4 regions of the Bacillus sp. Pc3 genome follow, and region 1 is predicted to be linked to each of the others. Evidence: riboswitches for the same ligand, from Rfam matches in the RefSeq annotation. Region 1 holds a riboswitch; each other region holds the start of a gene.

Region 1 (5,651 bases):
TTTCAGTTCATCCGGAATTTTAGAAGCCACGTCAAACACGACTTTATCAAGGAACGGCACGCGCAGTTCCAATGAGTTGGCCATCGTCATTTTGTCAGCCTTTAACAGGATGTCGCCGCGCATCCACGTATGGATGTCAACATACTGCATTTTATTAATGTCGCTGTATGAACGGCTTTCCGTAAAGTACGGCTTCGTGACATCACGGTATGAAAGCTCTGGATTGTAATGTTTGAGCAGCTGTTTTTTCACGGGCTCTTCAAAAATCTTCGCATTACCGATATAACGCTCCTCAAGCGGTGTGCAGCCGCGGACTAAGAGGCTTTTCCCTCTCATTCCTTCAGGCATGACGGACGCCACATGAAGAAGCATTTTTTTCAGACCGGACGGAATGCGTTCAAACGGTTTAAGCGAAAGCGGTTCGCGGTAAATATTGTATCCGCCGAACAGCTCGTCCGCGCCTTCCCCGGATAACGCGACCGTTACATGTTTTTTCGCTTCTTTCGCGACAAAGTACAAAGGAATCGCCGCCGGATCTGCAAGCGGGTCATCAAAGTGCCAGACGATTTTCGGAAGCTCGTTCATATACTCCTCAGGAGAAATGACTTTGCTGATGTTTTCAATTCCGAGCGCGGCAGCCGTTTCCTTCGCTACGTCAACCTCACTGAAGCCCTGCTGCTCAAAACCGACGGAAAATGTTTTAAGGCTCGGGTGAAATTCTTTCGCAACTGAGACGATAAAAGAAGAGTCAATACCGCCGGATAGAAACGAACCGACAGGCACGTCACTTCTCATGTGGACTTTGACAGAGTCAAAGATTGCGTCTCTGACTTCTTTCACCAATTTATCTTCATCAGACTGAACAGGCTTGAAGTTCGCTTTGAAATATGTTTTAAACGCGATGTCGCCTTCCGGACGGATCGTAAACTGGCTGCCCGGCTCGACTTTTTTCACTTCAGCGTCAAGCGTGCTCGGTTCAGGAACGAATTGGAAAGACATATATTGCTGTAAAGAAGCTGTATCAAGATCAATGCCGTTTTGAGCGGCCATTAAACTTTTTCTTTCAGATGCAAAATATACTTTGTCCCCGATGGTTGTGTAATACAGCGGTTTAATGCCGAACGGGTCTCTCGCGCCGTACATGACGCGGTCAGCTTTGTTCCAGATTAAAAACGCAAACATTCCGCGAAGCTTTGAAGCAGCTTCTTCTTTATAATGACGGTATGTCGCAAGGAGCACTTCGGTATCGGAATCTGTATTGAAAGTGTAGCCTTTCGCTTCAAGCTCTTCTCTCAATTCAATGTAGTTATAGATTTCGCCGTTAAAAATGATCCAATATTTTTCGTCTTCATATGATAAAGGCTGTCCGCCGTTTTCTACGTCAATAATACTGAGCCGTCTGAAGCCGAATCCGACGTGCTCGTCATGATAATACCCATCGCTGTCAGGACCGCGGTGAACGATCATTTGGTTCATTTGTTTGATTAGCTCTTCTTGATCTGCGGTTTGAGTTAATGGATGCTTATTAAAAACACCGACAAATCCACACATAGTATAGCCTCCATAAGTGTAATTTTCTAATTGGACCCCCTTTTTATAGACGCTTTGTTACGCCATTGGTTTCACGCTATGTAAAAAATAAGCATGGCAGCATCTACAAAAAGGGAAAGCCGCTTAAGTAAGCGGCTATAAAATTATTCTCCTAGTGCTTCTTTGCGAAGCGCATCCGCCTTGTCAGTACGCTCCCAAGGAAGATCCACATCATGACGTCCGAAGTGGCCGTAAGCAGCTGTCTGCTTATAGATCGGGCGGCGCAGATCAAGCATTTTAATAATGCCGGCAGGTCTCAGGTCGAAGTTATTCCGTACGACTTCGATCAGTTTTTCTTCAGAAGCTTTTCCTGTATCAAATGTATTGATAGAAATAGAAACAGGCTGTGCCACGCCGATTGCGTATGCAAGCTGCACTTCACAAGAATCAGCAAGACCTGCTGCCACGATGTTTTTCGCTACGTATCTCGCAGCGTATGCCGCAGAACGGTCTACCTTCGTCGCATCCTTACCGGAGAATGCGCCGCCGCCGTGGCGTGCATATCCGCCGTATGTGTCAACGATGATTTTACGGCCGGTAAGACCCGCATCACCTTGAGGTCCGCCGATTACGAAACGTCCCGTAGGGTTGATGAAGTATTTTGTTTCTTCATCGATCAGTTCCTCAGGCACGACAGGATTAATGACATGCTCTTTCAGATTGCGCTGAATCTGCTCAAGCGTAATTTCCGGGTGGTGCTGAGTTGAAATGACGATCGCGTCGATGCGGACCGGCTTGTTGTTTTCATCATATTCAACGGTAACTTGCGTTTTGCCGTCAGGGCGAAGGTACGGAAGAATGTCTTCTTTGCGGACTTCGCTCAAACGGCGGGCTAATTTATGCGCTAAAGAGATCGGAAGCGGCATAAGCTCTTTCGTTTCGTTACACGCATAACCGAACATCAGGCCTTGGTCTCCCGCTCCGATTGCTTCGATTTCAGCATCGCTCATTGTGCCTTCACGCGCTTCAAGAGCCTGATCGACACCCATTGCGATATCCGCAGACTGTTCATCAATTGATGTTAAAACAGCGCAAGTCTCCGCATCAAATCCATATTTGGCGCGTGTGTAGCCGATTTCTTTAATCGTTTCACGGACTGTTTTCGGAATGTCAACGTATGTTGATGTAGTAATCTCTCCGCTTACCAGCACAAGTCCTGTCGTTACAGATGTTTCGCAGGCTACGCGCGCGTTCGGGTCATTTTTTAAAATCTCATCTAAGATACTGTCAGAAATTTGGTCACAGATTTTGTCCGGATGACCCTCAGTAACAGATTCAGATGTAAATAGTCGACGGTTTTTACTCATTCACTTTTCCTCCTGAAAAAAGATCTTTTGCAAGACCTTTTCATATGATACGGAACTCGCTCCCTCTTAATACAATGTCATACTATATCAGAGAATGTTAATTGGCATATTTTATGAAATAAAAAAACCTTTTCCACTCGAGGAAAGGGTTTGGTCTGTGTGCCTTTCACTCTTATCGCTCAAGGAAAATATTAAACCTTGCATCAGGTTAGCACCTTGGTTTCCCACAGTGTTTTCACCTGCTTTTTTACAGAGAAACCGGTTGCTGGGCTTCATCGGGCCTGTCCCTCCGCCAGCTCGGGATAAGAGTATCCGCTCAATGAAATATCTTATCGTAAAAGGGCGGAAAGTGTCAATATGAATTAAAGCGATTACGCGCCTTTATTTCGGGAAGCAATGGAAAAACACAAACAAAAAACCGCAAATAGTATAGACTATTTTCAGATATATGTTATACTAATTCCACATTCAGCGAAATACAAATAAACCGGCAAAGGAAGGTTTTTATGAAATTAGTTGATTTAACCGCAGATCTTCAAGCATTACTTGCAAGTCCGAATGTGCATCATAATTTATCGGCTCCAAAACTTACCGAAAAAGTGATCAGCCGAAATGAAGGAACGCTGACATCAACGGGCGCCGTACGCGCCACCACCGGCGCATATACAGGCCGGTCACCTAAAGATAAATTTATCGTCCGTGAACAAAGCACAGAAAATCAAATTGATTGGGGCGCGGTGAATCAGCCCATTTCTGAAGAGGCATTTGAAAAGCTGTACGCCAAAGTCGTCAGCTACTTAAAACAGCGGGATGAACTGTTTGTGTTTGAAGGATTCGCGGGAGCGGATGAAAAATACAGACTCCCGATTACAGTCGTAAATGAATTTGCGTGGCACAATTTATTCGCGCGCCAGCTGTTTATCAGACCGGAGACGGATGAAAGAGACAGGCAAGCGCAGCCTTTCACCATTCTCTCAGCTCCGCATTTTAAAGCAGATCCCGAGACAGACGGCACGCATTCGGAAACATTTATCATTGTCTCTTTCGAAAAGCGCGTCATTTTAATCGGCGGCACCGAATACGCCGGAGAAATGAAAAAATCAATATTCTCCATTATGAACTTCCTGCTTCCGCAGCAGGATATACTGCCGATGCACTGCTCAGCCAATGTCGGTGAAAAAGGCGATGTCGCCCTGTTTTTCGGCCTTTCCGGCACAGGGAAAACGACGCTTTCAGCCGATGCGGACCGCAAACTGATCGGCGATGACGAGCACGGCTGGTCAGATTCCGGCGTTTTCAACATTGAAGGCGGATGTTACGCTAAATGTATCAATCTGAGCGAGGAAAAAGAACCGCAGATTTTTCGTGCGATCCGCTTCGGGTCTGTTCTTGAGAATGTCGTGCTTGATGAAAAAACGGGTGAAGCGGATTACGACAATTCCTTCTACACGGAAAACACAAGAGCCGCATATCCGATTGAGATGATCGGCAATATCGTGCAGCCGAGCATTGCCGGCCATCCGCAGGCGATCGTCTTTTTAACGGCGGACGCATTCGGCGTGCTCCCTCCGATCAGCAAACTGACGAAGGAACAGGCGATGTATCACTTCTTAAGCGGGTACACCAGTAAACTCGCGGGAACCGAGCGCGGCGTGACATCTCCGCAAACGACTTTCTCGACGTGCTTCGGTTCACCGTTCCTTCCGCTTCCGGCGCATGTATATGCCGAAATGCTCGGGCATAAAATCGACGAACACGGCGTTCAAGTCTTCCTGGTCAACACAGGCTGGACCGGCGGAGGGTACGGAGTCGGAGAACGGATGAAACTTTCGTATACAAGAGCGATGGTCAAGGCCGCTATTGAAGGCAGACTGAACCAGACTGACATGACGGCAGACAGCATTTTCGGCCTGCGCAGTCCCGTTCATGTTCCGGGCGTTCCGGATGAAGTTCTTCAGCCTGAAAACACATGGAGCGATAAACAGGCATACAACGAAAAAGCGCTGTTTTTAGCCAATGAGTTTAAAGAAAACTTTAAAAAGTTTTCCCATGCGGACTCGATTGCCAAAGCCGGCGGACCTCTCGTGTAATCAAAAAAGCCAAGGGCGTTTATGCCCTCGGCTTTTGTTTTTTCAGTTTGTCGAATGAAGCGACGTGAGTCTGTATGTAATGCTTGTCCGGCCGTTCGCCCATTCGAGCTTCTGGACTTCGCCGGTGCCGGATTTCTCGCCGGTTTTCGTTTTGCGCACGTCCATCGGAATATCAAGAGGATAGACGCGGTAGCCCTCTTTCTCCAATAAAAAGATATTTTCCTCTATCCTTTTTTCATTGCCTTTTGTCACAATCATGGTATTAAATTCAACAGGCATTCCCAAAATGAAAATCCCCTTTCATTCTCTTATTCTTTATTATCATAACATAAATCAGGCATCTTACCGTGTCTTCATCCATTCCGCCAGCCGCCGGACAATGCGTCTGTTTTCCTGCGGCGGAAAATAATGCGTAAAACCGCTGTAATACCAAGTTTCCACCGGTTTCCCCGCCTCTTTCAGCTTGTCCTCGATCATTCGGGCGTGTTCGATCGAAACATTCTCATCATTCTCTCCATGGATGAGCAGCACAGGGGCCTGAATGCGGTCTGCTTTTTCAAACGGCGAACGCCATCTGTATTCATCCGGCACCTTTTTCGGCGTGCCCCCGATCACCCGCTTCATCATCCGCCGCATATCCTTCCGCTCTTCATAAGTAAGCACC
Region 2 (5,651 bases), 1.7 Mb from region 1:
ATAACACCGGGATCGCCGAGCAGGCGCATTTGGCTTTACCGCTGCGGTATGAATGGATGAAACACGACAGGAGGCGGAGAAATGAACTTGCGGCTGGAGGCTGTTAACCCGTCAATAAAGGCGGCGGCTGTATTGTTATGCGTCATTATGCTGTCGTTTATTTATAATCCGTACACCCCTGCTTTGTTTTATATCATCATTGCGGGAGGCGTCCTCTCGGCGGGGCGTGTGCCGCTGAAAAAATGGCTGCTGTTCACGATTCCGTTTGTCATTCTGGCCTTCGGTTCTTTATGGACAGCCGCCGTATTCGGAAACGTCCCGACAACCGGAAGCAACCTGCTGTTTAAGCTCGGGCCGATTGCCGTCAACAGTGATAACGCGGCGCTCGGGATTTCTATCGCGTTTCGTATTTTATGTTTTTCCGCTTTGTCGATGATGTTTCTTTTCACAACCGATCCGATTCTGTTCATGCTCAGTCTGATTCAGCAGTGTAAGCTGCCGCCCAAGCTTGCATACGGCGTTATCGCGGGGTTCCGGTTTCTCCCTCTTCTGAAAGATGAAATCCTGATCATCCGGCAGGCGCACAGAATCAGGGGCGCGGCGTCTGATTCCGGGCTGAAAGGAAAGCTCTCCGCCTTCAGGCGCTTCACCATTCCGCTATTGGCAGGCGCAATCAGAAAGGCGGAACGCACGGCGATCGCGATGGAATCTAAAGGCTTTACGGGGAGCCGAAACCGCACGTTTTACAGAACTGTTACCGTGCGCCGCGCCGACTGGTGCTTTTTCCTGCTCGTGCTTCTGTTATTCGGGGCAAGCTGGCTCATTTCATTGTTGTTTGTATAAAAACAGGCCGCCGGAGTGATTCGGCAGCCTGTTTTGTTATGTATGTTATTGATGATAATTGAGAGCCTGAGCGAGATTGGACTTGACCGTAATATCTGAGAAATTAATGCCGAGCTGTACGGCGGTTTGAGCGATTTCCGGCCTGATTCCGGATAAAGTGGACGTGACGCCGATCAATTTCAGCGCCTCAATTAATTTAAAAATCTGATGCGCCACCATCGTATCGACAACCACTACACCCGACAGGTCAATTAGCAGATGTTCAATCAGCCGTTTTGCACATGTGCTCAGCGTATTTTCAAGAATGAATTTGGCGCGCTCCGTGTCAATATCGCCGACAAGCGGCAGCAGCGCCGTCCGTTTGCTCAGCGTGATAACCGGCGAGCTTAACTCCAAAATCATTTCTCTTTGCGCATTCAGCTGCATTTTTGAGTTATGCTCGGCATGATCGACAAACGTGTAAATCGTAAAATCAAATACTTGTACAATTAAATTCTCCCATTTCTTCCTTTCCCCCTGTGCAAACGAAGATTCATGTTTATCGGCAAACGCATTATAATAACTGACGTATAGTCTCCGGTTTCTCATGAATTCACGGACCACATACTGGACGGGAGTATCCAGATGCTTCTGGTCTTTCGCAAGCTCAATCACCCACCGCTCGAACTCTTCTAAAAATTCTTTTTCCGGCATGATATACATTTTATTAATATGCCGGTAAAATTCTTTATCCTGCTCCGTCAGTTCTTCTGTGATGACGGGATTTGTCAAAGAATAAATCGAATTCGGATCCGAATCTTCCATCGTTTCGATCCACTCTTTCGCAATTTGATCCACTTGTTCTGAAAAATAGTTGTACAATGCTTCACTTATCTTCATATCTCTTCTCCTTTCCCATTTCCAATTATAGCGTCAGCGGATCATGAATGAAAATAAAAGCTGTTAAACTATCCATTTATTTGAAATTTTTTAGTACGATAGATTACGCCTTTTTTATGAAAATGCTTCAAATGACTCTTTCCGGCCGGCATGCTCTGCCATAAAATAGTAGCAACACCCTTGTATCCACTCGCAAGCATAAAAAAGGAGGGCTTTTTTATGAATGGTGAAATGCATTTGATTCCTTATGTCACGGATGAACAGATCATGGAGGTAAACGAGCTTCCAGAGGGTATTAAAGTGATTAAGGCGCCAGAGTTGTGGGCAAAAGGGTTTAAAGGCAAGGATATTAAAATCGCGGTGCTTGACACAGGCTGCGACATCAATCATCCTGATTTGAAAGACCGGATTGTCGGCGGGAAAAACTTCACCGATGATGACGAAGGCAAAGAAGACGCGATTTCCGATTATAACGGACACGGGACACACGTTTCCGGAACGATTGCCGCCAATGATTCAAACGGCGGAATTTCGGGTGTCGCGCCGGAAGCAAGCCTTTTAATCGTTAAAGTTCTCGGCGGTCAAAACGGCAGCGGCAAATACGAATGGATCATTAACGGCATCAACTACGCCGTTGAACAAAAGGCCGATATCATTTCCATGTCACTCGGCGGGCCAAGCGATGTGCCTGAATTGAAAGAAGCCGTCACAAATGCGGTAAAAAGCGGTGTTCTGGTCGTTTGCGCGGCAGGAAACGAAGGCGACGGAGACGAGCGTACAGAGGAACTGTCGTATCCGGCCGCTTACAACGAAGTGATCGCAGTCGGATCAGTCTCAATCGCCCGTAAATCGTCTGAATTTTCAAACGCCAACAAAGAGATTGACCTGGTGGCTCCGGGAGAAAATATTCTCTCCACCCTTCCCAACCATAAATACGGGAAACTGACGGGCACTTCAATGGCCGCCCCGCATGTGAGCGGAGCGCTTGCCTTAATAAAAGGGCTTGAACAGGACGCGTTTCAGCGGACGCTTTCTGAGACTGAAGTCTACGCCCAGCTCGTGCGGCGGACCCTTCCTTTGGACATCGCCAAAACATTGGCCGGGAACGGATTCCTGTATTTAGACGCGCCTGAAGTGCTGATGGAAAGAGCCGAACAGGCACAGCTGCTGTCTTTCTGATATTTTTCTCATATAATGATTGATCAGCTTGTCACATCACTAATTTTTAAAATGTGAGATTTTCTATTGACAGTGATCTGAATAAGCTGATAAGATAACCAACAAATGATGTAACTTTTCAAAAAAATTGAAATATTTTCTCTTATCGAGAGTTGGGCGAGGGATTGGCCTTTTGACCCCAACAGCAACCGACCGTAATTCCATTGTGAAATGGGGCGCGTGATTTTTGCGCCGAGACGAATGTCTCATAAGGCACGGTGCTAATTCCATCAGACGTGATCTGAGAGATAAGAGAGGCTTGCATTTTGAAGTTAAAGCCTCTTTCTCTCATGAGAAAGAGGCTTTTTTGTTACATCTCACTTAAAGGAGGAAACTTAATGACAACAATCAAAACTTCGAACCTCGGTTTTCCGAGAATCGGCTTGAACAGAGAATGGAAAAAAGCGCTTGAGGCTTATTGGAAAGGTAAAACTGATAAAGAAACGTTTCTTAAAGAGCTTGACGGTTTATTCTTATCAGCTGTCAAAACACAGCTTGACCAACATGTCGATATCGTGCCGGTCTCTGATTTCACCCATTATGACCATGTGCTTGATACCGCCGTCAGCTTTAACTGGATTCCGGAAAGATTCCGCAGCATCACGGATCCCGTTGATACATACTTTGCGATTGCCCGCGGTGTAAAAGACGCCGTTTCCAGTGAAATGACGAAATGGTTTAATACCAACTACCATTACATCGTCCCTGAATATGACGAAAGCATTGAATTCCGTCTGACGAGAAACAAACAGCTTGACGACTACCGCCGGATCAAAGAAGAATTCGGAGCGGAAACAAAACCTGTCATCGTCGGTCCGTACACATTCGTCACACTTGCGAAAGGATACGAAGAATCAGAAGCGAAAGCGATTCAAAAACGCCTTGTTCCTCTTTATGTGCAGCTGCTGAAAGAACTTGAAGCTGAAGGCGTAAAATGGGTTCAGATCGATGAGCCGGCCCTTGTGACAGCTTCTTCTGAAGACGTCCGTGCCGCAAAAGAACTCTATGAAGCGATCACAAAAGAGCTTTCAGGACTGAATGTCCTCCTGCAGACATACTTCGATTCGGTTGATGCATATGAAGAACTCGTTTCTTATCCCGTACAGGGAATCGGGCTTGACTTCGTGCATGATAAAGGCAGAAACCTTGATCAGCTGAAAAAGCACGGCTTCCCGAAAGATAAAGTGCTGGCAGCCGGTGTGATCGACGGCCGCAACATTTGGAAAATCGATGTTGAAGAACGCCTGGACGCGGCTCTGGATATCCTCAGCCACGCTGATGTTGAGGAGTTATGGATTCAGCCTTCAAGCAGCCTTCTGCACGTGCCGGTGGCGAAACACCCTGACGAGCATCTTGAAAAGGATTTGCTGAACGGCCTGTCATACGCTAAAGAAAAACTGGCTGAACTCGGCGTCTTAAAAGAAGGGCTTCTGTCCGGCAAAGCGGCCGTCAGTGAGCAGATCGAAGAATCAAAAGCGGCACTTAAGGCTTTAAAAGCATTCGCAACAGGAGCGAACTCAGCTCAAAAAGAAGAGCTGAATCAGCTGACGGAAAAAGATTTCTCCCGTCCGGCAAGCTTTGAAGAACGATTGGCGCTGCAGAATGAATCACTCGGTCTTCCCCTTCTGCCGACGACGACAATCGGAAGCTTCCCTCAATCTGCAGAGGTGCGGAGCGCACGGCAAAAATGGCGGAAAAAAGATTGGACGGATGAACAGTACCAAGCCTTTATTAATGCGGAAACGAAGCGCTGGGTTGACATTCAGGAAGAAATCGGCTTAGACGTGCTCGTTCACGGAGAATTCGAGCGGACGGACATGGTCGAATACTTCGGTGAAAAACTGGCCGGATTCGCCTTTACGAAATATGCATGGGTGCAGTCTTACGGTTCACGCTGCGTACGTCCGCCTGTCATTTTCGGAGATGTCGAATTTATCGAACCGATGACGGTAAAAGATACGGTCTACGCCCAATCGCTGACGGAAAAACACATGAAAGGCATGCTGACGGGACCTGTCACCATCTTAAACTGGTCATTCCCGCGTGTGGATATTTCAAGAAAAGAAATCGCCTTCCAGATCGGGCTTGCCCTCAGAAAAGAAGTAAAAGCGCTTGAAGATGCCGGTATTCAGATTATCCAGGTAGATGAACCCGCGCTCCGCGAAGGACTGCCGTTAAAAACGCAGGATTGGGATGAATATTTAACTTGGGCCGCAGAAGCATTCCGGTTAACGACGTCTTCTGTGCAAAATGAGACGCAGATTCATACGCATATGTGTTACAGCAACTTTGAAGATATCGTAGATACGATCAATGATCTTGACGCGGATGTCATTACAATCGAACACAGCAGAAGCCACGGAGGATTTTTAGAATACTTGAAAGAACATCCTTACGTGAAAGGCCTCGGACTCGGTGTTTACGACATTCACAGCCCGCGTGTGCCGGCAACTGAAGAAATCTATCAAATTATTGATGACGCGCTTGAAGTGTGTCCGACTGACCGCTTCTGGGTAAACCCGGACTGCGGACTGAAAACAAGACAGCAGGAAGAAACCGTTGCGGCATTAAAAAATATGGTCGACGCCGCGAAACAGGCACGAAAAAAACAAGCCCAGCTTGTATAAAAAAAGAACAGCCATCCGCAAATCGCGGGTGGCTGTTTTTTCTGGGCGTGCTATTTATTCTTCAGCGCCTTCGCAAGTTCACTT
Region 3 (5,651 bases), 1.8 Mb from region 1:
GGACATCAGCATTGTCGTTCCGGGGCATGGCAGTCCGGGGGATGACCGTCTGCTGCCGCATACGATAAGCCTTCTGAAAGAAACGTAATAAAGAAGACCGGCGCTCCCATTACGGAGTGCCGGCTTTTTTTATCTCTTCCTGATTTTCATAAAACTGAGGAAAGCAAGTGCAAGCGCCAAAACGGTATATCCCGCTATCGGCCAAATATGCTGATGAAAGGAAGAATAATCTCCGGTTATGACTTCCTGGGCCAGCTCGATCGAGTGAATAAACGGTAAGGCATAAGCGATATGTTTGAATGTGTCACCGAGCAGGCTCACCTCCATCCAAGCCCCGCCCAGAAACTGCACGAGTGTAATATAAATCGTTCCGATACCTGAAATTTGTTTGTCCGTAAACACAGCCCCTAAACATAAACCGAAGAAAACGGACATCATCGCAATCGGCAGCAAGACAGCGATACCTGCGAGAAGATTCATCCACTCGGCGGATAAACCGGCAGCAGCAGCTGCGATAAAACAAATGACGATTTGTAAAATGGCTAACGGCATCATCGGCATTGCATAACCGATGACATAATCGGCTGTTTTTAAAGGGGAAGCAAACAAACGGGTCAAAAGGGCGGTCTGTTTGTCTTTTGCGATCAGCAATGCAGAGAACATCGTAAGGAAAGCGAAACCGAAAACAATGAGTCCGGGTGCTAAATGCTGAATTTTAAAGGTATCAAGCGGCGCATTTTTTTCAATCGCCGTAAACAGAAACAATAGAATAACAGGCAGTGCGATTCCAAGGATAATAGACAGGGGGTCACGAAAAATTTCTTTGCGGTTGCGAATGGCGAAATCAAGCATAAAGACCCGCCTCCCCGTCACAAATCGCTAAAAAGGCATCTTCAAATGTAGCTGAATGAGTTTGCTTTTTCAGGGCCTCCGCCGTACCCAGTGCTTTTAAAGTCCCATTTTCTAAAATGCAAATACGATCTGCCAGGGCTTCAGCCTCTTCTAAATAGTGTGTCGTTAAAATAATCGTCATGTCACCCTTTAATGCCTCAAGATTTTTCCACAACTCGCGGCGCGAACGGACGTCCAGCCCTAATGTCGGCTCATCTAAGAAATAAATATCCGGCTTGGTGATCATTCCCATTGCGATGCTGAGCCGGCGCTGCATTCCTCCTGATAATGTTTTGGTTTTTGCTCTTTCTTTCTCTTTTAATTGAAACAATTCGAGCATCTCATCTGTTCTTTTTTTTGCTTCTTTTTTCGGAATTCCGTAGACACCGGCTATAAACTCTAAGTTTTCCCGTACGGTTAGATGAGGAGCGATAGCTGTTTCCTGCGGGGACATATTCAATTTCGGTTTTATTTTATCTAAATCAGTCAAAATACTGTGTCCAAGCACTGATGCATCACCGTCATCCGGAGAAAGGAGTCCGCAAAGCATACTGATTAATGTCGTTTTTCCGGCTCCGTTCTCACCGAGTAAAGCAAAAAATTCCCCTTTCTCAACTGAGAACTCAAGACGGTCAACGGCGGCGGTTTCTTTATAATGTTTCGTTAATTGCTTCAGCTCAATCGCGTGCATTTACTCATCCTCGCTATCTGCGTCGATTTGCTTAGCGTTTAAAATATCTTTTGCAAACTCGAAAAAGAGTTCTTGTTTAACAAGTGCGATACCTTGCTGGTCATCCCCAAGCATAAGCAGTGAATCCCCCGGATTTATATCGAAAACATCTCTTGCTTCTTTAGGAATGACAATCTGTCCTTTTGTGCCCACTTTAACAGTCCCGAATATGTGTTTTCCTTTTGGTGCCGTCATGTTTATCCCTCCGAAATATGAATTGTATTTTTTGTATGAATTGTAATACTTCGTATACTAAACATACATTAACCTTCCATAAAATGCAATAAAATTCATGAAATAGTATTATTTTCATAAAAAAAGCACTCCTGCCATATAACAGGAGTGCTTTTGATTTTATCGTTTGTGTTCCTTTATCATTTCCAGATGGGGGATGCCCGCATCGAGAAATTCTTCGCCGGATGTGACGCGGTATCCTTGTTTTTCGTAAAACGGAACGGCCTGCGTCTGCGCATGTAAGATAAAGCTGTCGGCGCCCTTGGCTGCCGCCGCTTTTTCAAGCGCCTGCATAATGATGGCTCCGACGCCTAAAGAACGATGGCTTTTCATCACGCAGATGCGCTCTAATTTTCCATGCCCGTTTTTCAAGCGCCATCTGCCGGCTCCGACCGGCTGGCCGCCGTCATATATGACTATATGCTCTGACGTGTCTTCGAATTGATCAATCTCTTCTTCTTCCGGAACGTGCTGTTCTTTAACAAAGACCTCTTTTCTGACGAAAAAAGCGTCGTTCAGCTGTTTTTCAGTTTTTGCGATGATGGATTCCAAGCAGTTATTCTCCTCCGCCTAATAAAAATGTTTCGTACACAGTCCATGAGCCGTTATCCAGCTGATAGAGCAAGTGAAAACGGTCGATGACTTCTTCGTGGGAAATGTCCAGCATTTTCAGCTGTCCGAGTACGTCGGAATGTTCATCTGACGACAGCTTCTGGCCGACCGTGACATGCGGAACGAAGCTGTATTCCGGCTCGCCGGATAATGCTCCTGAGTAGCATTTCTCACTCAGAGATTTTAATTCCTCCGTCGGCTCTGCTTTCATATATATCACATTATTCACAGGAGAAAACGAGCTGTATTTTGTGATTTTCAGAACGAGCGGATGCGACTCTTTCGCCGTCTGTCTCAGCTGTGATACGACCTGCTCGATTTCCTGTTCTGTCGCTTCAAACGGATCTCTTACCGTCAGATGCGGCGGAATGAGCGCATAGCTCGGGTCGTAGCGTTTCCGGTACGAATTAGCGAGATCCTGTAATTTTTTTGATGGAAATAAAACAATACCGTATTTCATGAAAGTTCCCTCCTTAAATGAATGGTTACAGCATTTTTTTCAGCGCCGGCGTGATGAGCGGCTGCCAGTAGGTCCATTTATGATCCCCGTCGAAGGTTTCATACGTGTATTCAGACTGTTTGCTTTCCAGCAGCTGTTTGAGCTCTTCGTTCGGCGCGGTGAAATCAAGAACCTGGCCGTCTGTCGTGTGAACGCCGGTTTCTTTTTCTCCGATTTGATGATAAACGGAAATCTGTTTGAGATCCTCCGACTGCCGGACGGCATCCAGCACGTGCCCGTCAACATACGGAGACTGCATGATGACGTTTCCAAACATGTTCGGATAGTCAATCGCCGTCATAAGCGAAACGGTTCCGCCGAGGGAATCCCCGATCATGGTGCGGCCGTATCCGACTTGATAAGTCGGGTATTCTTTGTCGATAAAAGGAACGAGCTCATTTGCGATAAATCGCTTATATGAGGCGAATTTAGAGCCTTCTGGATGGTATGTGTTTCTTCGCTCCCGCACATTTTTATAAGGGACGCCGATAATGATGCAGCGGTCAATTTCCCCTTTTGACATAAGCTCTTCCGCCTGCCGCCCGATTCTCCCTAATCTGAAATAATCATGGCCGTCCTGAGCGATGACCGTATGATATTTATACAGAGGGGAGAAGGTGGCGGGCAGGTAGACCAAAACGGTCATTTCCTCTTCAAGCTCATGGGAGAAAAGTTTTTTCTCATGAATGATTCCGTTTTTTGATGCCACTTCGCATTCCTCCAGGCCGCTTCTTGTCTTGATGGTTTTTTCCTATTGTACCATGAATTATTAGAAATTTCTTTCTTCAGATGCACTTCTTGCGAGAGTTCAGATAAATAAAAAGTTATTGAAATTCATTTTATAGTGCGTTAATATAGAACAATCAGAAAATACAAAACAATATTCTTATCACGAGAGGTGGAGGGACTGGCCCTTTGAAACCTCAGCAACCGGTTTGCTTTGCCGCGGGAAGGCAAAGTGCCAAGGTGCTAAATCCAGCAAGCGATTCACATGCTTGGAAGATAAGAGGAAGAGAAAAGCTCCTTCTTCTTATGAAGAGGGGGCTTTTTTATTTTTGAAAAAGGATGGTGCTTACTGATGACGCAGCATGTTGATACAAAATTAGCCCAAATCGGAAATAGAAGCGAAGAAGCAACGGGAACGGTCAGTCCGCCGATTTATCTGTCCACCGCTTACCGACATAGAGGAATTGGAGAATCTACAGGTTTTGATTACGTGCGCACGAAAAACCCGACACGCCAGCTCGTTGAAGACGCTATCGCCGTGTTGGAACACGGTGCGAGAGGCTTTGCTTTCAGCTCGGGAATGGCAGCCATTCAAACGATTATGGCTTTATTTAAAAGCGGGGATGAATTGATTGTATCCTCCGATTTATACGGAGGCACGTACCGTTTGTTTGAAAACGAATGGAGAAAATACGGCTTAAGCTTTATTTACGATGATTTCAGCGATGAAGACTGTTTACGCTCCAAAATAACGGAAAACACGAAAGCGGTATTTGTTGAAACACCGACAAACCCGTTAATGCAGGAGGCGGACATTGAAAAAATCGCCCGGATTACGAAAGAAGCCGGCCTGCTTTTGATTGTGGATAATACGTTTTATACCCCGGTGCTCCAGCGCCCGCTTGAACTGGGAGCGGACATCGTCATTCACAGCGCCACAAAATATTTAGGCGGGCACAATGATCTCCTTGCCGGTCTGGCTGTCGTAAAGGATGAAGAGCTCGGCGAGATCATGTTTAATCACCAAAATGCGATCGGCGCGGTTCTTTCGCCGTTTGATTCGTGGCTTTTAATGAGAGGGATGAAAACACTCGGACTCAGAATGCGCCGTCATGAAGATAACGCCCGTGAACTTGCAGAATTTTTAGAACAGGAAGAAGAAATCGCCGATGTGTTATATCCCGGAAAAGGCGGGATGCTGTCTTTCCGGCTGCAAAAAGAGGAATGGGTCAATCCGTTTTTAAAGGCGCTGAAAACGATCTGTTTCGCAGAAAGTCTCGGCGGGGTGGAAAGCTTTATTACATACCCCGCGACACAGACGCACATGGATATTCCTGAAGACATCCGTATTGCAAACGGCGTCTGCAACCGTCTGCTGAGATTTTCAGTGGGCATTGAACATGCAGAAGATTTGAAGCGGGATGTAAAGCAGGCATTACAGCAAGTAAAAGAGGGGGGCCGTGTCATATGAGTAATCACAATTGGACGCTGGAAACCCAGCTCGTGCACAATCCATTTAAAACAGACGGAGCCACCGGAGCCGTCAGCGTCCCGATCCAGCATGCTTCCACATTCCATCAGTCTTCATTTGAAGAATTCGGGACATATGACTACAGCCGCTCAGGCACACCGACAAGAACAGCGCTTGAAGAAACGATCGCAGGTCTTGAAGGCGGAACGAGAGGCTTTGCTTTCAGCTCGGGAATGGCGGCGATTTCGACGGCGTTTCTGCTCTTATCCCAAGGCGACCATGTCCTCGTCACGGAGGATGTGTACGGCGGAACATTCCGCATGGTGACTGAGGTTCTGTCCCGTTTCGGAATTGAACATACCTTTGTCGATATGACGGACACAGAAGCGGTCGCCCGAACCATCCGCCCGAACACGAAAGCCATCTATATGGAAACACCGTCAAATCCGACGCTCGGCATCACGGATATTAAGGGCGTCGTCAAACTG
Region 4 (5,651 bases), 1.6 Mb from region 1:
CAGAGACGTCATCAATTTAGGGCAGGGAAACCCTGATCAGCCGACGCCTCAGCATATCGTTGAAGAAATGAAGCGCGCCGTCGAAAGGCCGGAAAATCATAAATACTCATCATTCCGGGGCGCTTACAGCTTCAAAAAAGCAGCCGCTGCATTTTATGAAAGGGAGTACGGGGTCACGCTTGATCCGGAAACGGAAGTCGCCGTGCTGTTCGGAGGCAAGGCGGGACTTGTTGAGCTTCCGCAATGTCTTTTAAACCCGGGAGATACCATTCTGGTGCCTGATCCCGGATATCCTGATTACTGGTCAGGCGTCGCCCTTGCAAAAGCGAAAATGGAAATGATGCCGCTGACGGAAGAAAGAGGGTTTCTCCCTGATTACAGCGTAATTCCTGAAAAGGTGCGGAGCGAGGCGAAGCTGCTGTATCTCAATTATCCGAATAATCCGACCGGCGCTGTGGCGACAGAGGCGTTTTTTGAGGAGACGGTCGGTTTTGCGGAGCAAAACGGCATTTGTGTCGTTCATGATTTCGCGTACGGAGCCGTCGGCTTTGACGGGCATAAACCGCTGAGCTTTTTGCAGACCGAAGGCGCAAAAGAGACGGGAATCGAAATCTATACCTTGTCCAAAACGTATAATATGGCGGGCTGGCGGGTCGGATTTGCTGTCGGAAACGCTTCTGTCATCGAAGCGATCAACCTTTATCAGGATCATATGTTTGTCAGCCTGTTTCCCGCGGCGCAGCAGGCGGCGGCAGCCGCACTTTTAGCGGATCAGGCATGCGTCGCGGCGCAAAATGACAGATATGAATCGAGACGCAATGCATGGATTAAAGCCTGCCGCGATATCGGCTGGGATGTAACGGCTCCGGCGGGCTCTTTTTTTGCATGGCTCCCTGTGCCTGACGGTTATACGTCACAGTCGTTTTCAGACCTGCTGCTCGAGAAAGCGGATGTCGCGGTCGCTGCCGGAAACGGGTTCGGAAAATGGGGGGAAGGCTATATAAGAGTCGGTCTTCTGACAAGTGAAGAAAGACTTAAAGAAGCTGCGGAACGGATCGGGAAACTGAATCTTTTCACCCGAAAAAGCATTGACATATCAGAATAACAATGCGATAATTCAAAATACTTTATAAAATCATTATTCTTATCAAGAGCAGGCAGAGGGACGAGCCCGATGAAGCCCGGCAACCGACTGATAAAGCACGGTGCTAATTCTTGCAGCAGGAGCTGAGAGATAAGATTCGGACATAACACGAAGCCTCTTTCTGCTCATACGGAAGAGGTTTTTTTATGTTTTGCGAAAGAAAGAGAGGCGTTCACGCATGAGCGAAGTATTGGCAACATATCTTCTGACAGACACAACGGACAGTGAAAAGCGGGCGGAACAGATTGCGGCGGGGCTGACGGTAGGCTCCTGGACTGACCTGCCCCTGGTGAAGCAGGAACAGCTCAGAAAACATAAAGGGCGGGTCGTAAAAGTTGAGGAGAAAGAAGGAACCTCAGAAAACGAAACACAATCCGTCATCACCATCGCCTATCCCGAGGCGAACTTTTCAAGAGATATTCCGGCCGTCCTGACGACGGTATTCGGAAAGCTGTCACTGGACGGAAAAATAAAATTGACTGATCTTGAATTTTCCGAAGGGTTTAAACGCTCCCTTCCCGGGCCGAAATTCGGTATATACGGCATCCGCAAACTGCTGGGCGAATTTGAAAGACCGCTTCTGATGAGCATATTTAAAGGCGTGATCGGACGGGATCTCGCCGACATTAAAGAACAGCTCAGACAGCAGGCGCTCGGCGGCGTGGATCTTATTAAAGATGACGAAATTTTCTTTGAAAATGAACTGGCTCCGTTTGAAACCCGCATTATCGAAGGAAAACAAGTCCTGAAGGAAACCCGGGAGGAGACGGGGCATAAAACGCTGTATGCCGTAAACCTTACGGGAAGGACCGCTGAATTGCGGGATAAAGCGAGGCGCGCGGCAGAACTCGGGGCGGACGCGCTTTTATTGAATGTGTTCGCTTACGGTTTAGATGTGATGCAGAGCCTTGCTGAAGACAGGGAAATCCCGCTTCCGATCATGGCGCATCCGGCAGTCAGCGGCGCGTTCACATCATCTCCCGTTTACGGCTTGTCGCATGCGCTTTTGCTCGGCAAGCTGAACCGCTATTGCGGCGCTGATTTCAGTTTATTTCCGTCACCTTACGGATCCGTTGCTCTTCCGAAGGAGTCCGCGCTTGCAATCCATGATGAATGTGTAAAAGACGATGTCTTTCATCCGTCGTTTGCCGTCCCATCAGCAGGCATTCACCCCGGTATGGTGCCATTGTTGATGCGCGATTTCGGCATCGATCACATCATCAATGCCGGCGGAGGCATTCACGGCCATCCGAAAGGAGCCGAGGGCGGGGGAAAAGCGTTCCGCGCCATCATTGATGCGGTGCTTGAAGCGCAGCCGATTGAAGAAAAAGCCGCGTCGTGCAAAGATCTTCAGCTCGCATTAGACAAATGGGGAAGGGTGGAAGCCGTATGACCCGCACACCGCTGATTATTTGTGATTTCGACGGAACGGTCACCATGAACGACAACATTGTCAGCATGATGAAACAATTCGCGCCTCCTGAGTGGCTTGAATTAAAAGACGGTGTTCTGTCTAAAAGCATATCAATCCAAGAAGGAGTCGGACGGATGTTCGGACTGCTGCCGAGCAGCTTAAAAGAAGAACTGACCGGCTTTATTCTGAAGGATGCGAAAATACGGGACGGCTTTTTGGATTTTGTCTCGTTTGTCCGGTCAAACGGCCTCCCGTTTTATATCGTAAGCGGGGGAATGGACTTTTTTGTGCATCCGCTTTTGGAAGGGATCGTAGAAAAGGAGCGGATTTTCTGCAATCATGCATCCTTTGACAATGAATATATTCATATAGACTGGCCGCACGCCTGTGACGGAGACTGTACCAATCAATGCGGCTGCTGCAAACCGTCAGTCATCCGTAAGCTATCCGATCAGCAGAAATTTCTCATTATGATCGGTGATTCGGTCACGGATGTCGAGGCTGCAAAGTTGTCCGATATGTGCTTTGCGAGAGATTATCTTTTGACTGAATGCAAAGAACTCGGCCTCCGGCATCTGCCTTTTCAAGATTTTTATGAGGTGAAAACAGGCATTGAAAACATCGGGGAGGTGCAGGCATGGCTGCAAAAGAAGAACGCTGGCGCGAACTTGCCGAGGTAAAACGCGAGCTGGCCGAAAGAGACTGGTTCCCGGCAACGAGCGGGAATCTTTCCATCAAAGTATCCGACGGGCCGCTGACTTTTCTCGTTACGGCGAGCGGAAAAGACAAACGAAAAGAAACAGACGAAGATTTTCTCTTAATCGATGAGTACGGGAAGCCCGCTGAGACCGGCCATTCTTTAAAACCTTCAGCGGAAACGCTTCTCCATACTTACTTATACCAAAAGACAGACGCGGGCTGCTGTCTGCATGTCCATACCGTCAATAATAATGTCATCTCAGAGCTTTACGGGGATGAAAAACAAATCACTTTTCAGGGGCAGGAGATAATTAAGGCGCTCGGATTATGGGAGGAAAACGCGTCCGTGACCGTTCCGATCATTGACAATCCGGCGCACATCCCGGCATTGGCCGAAAACTTCGCGCACCATGCGGACGCCGGATCAGGCGCGGTGTTAATCCGCAATCACGGCATTACGGCATGGGGGCGGACCGCATTTGAAGCGAAAAGGGTGCTGGAAGCCTATGAATTTTTATTCAGCTGTCACCTCAAGCTTCTGTCACTTCGGCCGCAGCTGGTAAAATAAAAGGAGGAATAGAAAATGGCGACCATCAGAATTCATGACGAAAAAAATACGCTCATTGAACATCAGGAAGAAGTAGCGCGCTTCTTAGACGAACAAGAGGTGATCTATGAGCAGTGGAACATTGAAAAACTTCCGTCTGAGCTTTCGGAAAAATACGACCTAACCGAAGATGAAAAAGAACGGATTCTCGCGGCGTTTGACACGGAGATTCAGGACATTTCAGCCCGGCGCGGATATCAGTCTCAGGATGTCATTTCTTTATCAGACACCACGCCGAATCTTGATGAATTATTAAAAAACTTCCAAAGAGAACATCACCACACGGATGATGAAGTCCGCTTTATCGTCAGCGGACACGGCATCTTCGTCATTCAAGGCAAAGACGGCACATTTTTCGACGTCCGTTTAAATCCGGGAGATTTGATTTCAGTTCCGGAGAACATCCGCCACTACTTTACGCTTCAGGAAGACCGCCGGGTCGTCGCAATCCGAATCTTCGTGACGACTGAGGGCTGGGTGCCGATTTACGAAAATGAAAGTGTGCAAAACTGATAGACGCCCGAACCTCTCATGCACCGCCGGCATGAGAGGTTTTTTATTGTAATATAAAGTCAGCTGTGGCTGTTTTTTAAATCTTGAATATGCCGCATTCTGTTTATATCATTACCCGAATGGGTATTATTCTCGTATTCATGCTAAAGATTCCAATATGAAATGAAAAAATAAGTTATTTAGTAAAAAAATGTTTACAAATAAAGTATAATCTGTAATAATGCTCAATAACCCAATCAAACTTGTTTCCTATTCTTTTAGCGGTGAGGGGTGAAGTGAATGGGCAGTTATTCTGAACAAGAAAAATTGCTTGTATCTATTGATAAAAAAAGAAAAATGATGATAGATGCGGCTAACAGGCAAGGGTTTACAGGATATGACACGATCAGGCACAGCCAGGAACTGGACTGTCTGATGAACGCGTATCAGCAGCTGGTAAACCGTGATCGTACACATCACCAAGGAATACAGGGCCTTGTGAAGAAAATAGGCTTGTTCTCCCGCGGTGACGTCATGCCTGCATATGAAGCAAACAAATGATTGATGATAAAACAGATAACGAAGACTGAATGCGCTTCCTGATCAAGCGCCGCATCCGAAAGATGACCGCGTACAGTCAGCACATTTTTCCGCTGGCACGGCTCACGAAGCGCCTCGTACTATCTGCCGGCTATGATGCCGTTCCTCTGGTATATCCTCTTACACATACTCTTCTTTAAATAAAAAACACCCCGATCAGGGTGTTTTTTTCATCGAGAAGCGGCAGGAAGGGTAATGGTGACCTCTGTGCCCTTATCGACTTCGCTTTGAATGTCAATCGAACCGCCGTACATCAGCATGATTCGTTTACATACGACAAGGCCGAGGCCGGTGCCTTTTTCCTTTGACGTTACAAACGGAAGAAAAATGTGTTCAAGCATATCTTCAGAAATGCCCATTCCGTTGTCGGCCACCTTAATGACTGCTTTATGATCGCGGGCTTCTAAATAGATGGACAGCCGGCCGCCTTCCTGCATGGATTCCAGCGCGTTTTTCGCGACATTTAAAATCACCTGTTTAATATGGTCTTTCGTGCAGTTGACCTTGAGCGGCCGATTGACGAGTATCTCCACATTCACTTCCACATTGTATAGATTCCCTTCAGAATAAATAATCGGCATAATCTCATCAAGAATATCCTGCAGCGAGTTCACTTCCAACCGTTCGGCAGTGGGTTTTCCAAGCACTAAAAACTCACTGACAATCTGATTGATTCGTTTAATCTCCTGCTCAAT

Evidence for each region. Region 1 has a riboswitch for S-adenosylmethionine ahead of metK (methionine adenosyltransferase). Riboswitches for the same ligand answer to the same signal wherever they lie in the genome.
Region 2: it holds a riboswitch for S-adenosylmethionine, as region 1 does, so the genes downstream of both, metE (5-methyltetrahydropteroyltriglutamate--homocysteine S-methyltransferase) here and metK (methionine adenosyltransferase) in region 1, are expected to answer to the same signal.
Region 3: it holds a riboswitch for S-adenosylmethionine, as region 1 does, so the genes downstream of both, SB24_RS03905 (methionine biosynthesis PLP-dependent protein) here and metK (methionine adenosyltransferase) in region 1, are expected to answer to the same signal.
Region 4: it holds a riboswitch for S-adenosylmethionine, as region 1 does, so the genes downstream of both, mtnW (2,3-diketo-5-methylthiopentyl-1-phosphate enolase) here and metK (methionine adenosyltransferase) in region 1, are expected to answer to the same signal.

What each region holds. Positions count from the first base shown of each region.
Region 1 is NZ_CP010406.1:3,102,361-3,108,011, reverse strand. Features, by position in the region: gene asnB (asparagine synthase (glutamine-hydrolyzing)) at 1-1,551, opposite strand, end outside; gene metK (methionine adenosyltransferase) at 1,695-2,897, opposite strand; SAM riboswitch class I at 3,067-3,206, opposite strand; gene pckA (phosphoenolpyruvate carboxykinase (ATP)) at 3,404-4,987, shown strand; gene SB24_RS14940 (DUF2584 domain-containing protein) at 5,030-5,272, opposite strand; gene SB24_RS14935 (alpha/beta hydrolase family protein) at 5,330-5,651, opposite strand, start outside.
Region 2 is NZ_CP010406.1:789,415-795,065, forward strand. Features, by position in the region: gene SB24_RS03165 (ABC transporter ATP-binding protein) at 1-107, shown strand, start outside; gene SB24_RS03170 (energy-coupling factor transporter transmembrane component T family protein) at 82-843, shown strand; gene SB24_RS03175 (STAS domain-containing protein) at 889-1,722, opposite strand; gene SB24_RS03180 (S8 family peptidase) at 1,942-2,901, shown strand; SAM riboswitch class I at 3,041-3,195, shown strand; gene metE (5-methyltetrahydropteroyltriglutamate--homocysteine S-methyltransferase) at 3,279-5,567, shown strand; gene yeiL (transcriptional regulator YeiL) at 5,618-5,651, opposite strand, start outside.
Region 3 is NZ_CP010406.1:920,797-926,447, reverse strand. Features, by position in the region: gene bla (subclass B1 metallo-beta-lactamase) at 1-88, shown strand, start outside; gene SB24_RS03935 (ABC transporter permease) at 130-852, opposite strand; gene SB24_RS03930 (ABC transporter ATP-binding protein) at 845-1,582, opposite strand; gene SB24_RS03925 (AbrB/MazE/SpoVT family DNA-binding domain-containing protein) at 1,583-1,816, opposite strand; gene SB24_RS03920 (GNAT family N-acetyltransferase) at 1,976-2,407, opposite strand; gene SB24_RS03915 (YjcG family protein) at 2,412-2,927, opposite strand; gene SB24_RS03910 (esterase family protein) at 2,953-3,675, opposite strand; SAM riboswitch class I at 3,850-3,975, shown strand; partial or broken gene SB24_RS03905 (methionine biosynthesis PLP-dependent protein) at 4,045-5,167, shown strand; gene metC (cystathionine beta-lyase) at 5,160-5,651, shown strand, end outside.
Region 4 is NZ_CP010406.1:756,017-761,667, reverse strand. Features, by position in the region: gene SB24_RS03035 (pyridoxal phosphate-dependent aminotransferase) at 1-1,105, shown strand, start outside; SAM riboswitch class I at 1,142-1,241, shown strand; gene mtnW (2,3-diketo-5-methylthiopentyl-1-phosphate enolase) at 1,323-2,537, shown strand; gene mtnX (2-hydroxy-3-keto-5-methylthiopentenyl-1-phosphate phosphatase) at 2,534-3,238, shown strand; gene SB24_RS03020 (methylthioribulose 1-phosphate dehydratase) at 3,196-3,825, shown strand; gene SB24_RS03015 (1,2-dihydroxy-3-keto-5-methylthiopentene dioxygenase) at 3,841-4,377, shown strand; gene SB24_RS03010 (aspartyl-phosphate phosphatase Spo0E) at 4,657-4,917, shown strand; gene SB24_RS03005 (sporulation kinase KinD) at 5,127-5,651, opposite strand, start outside.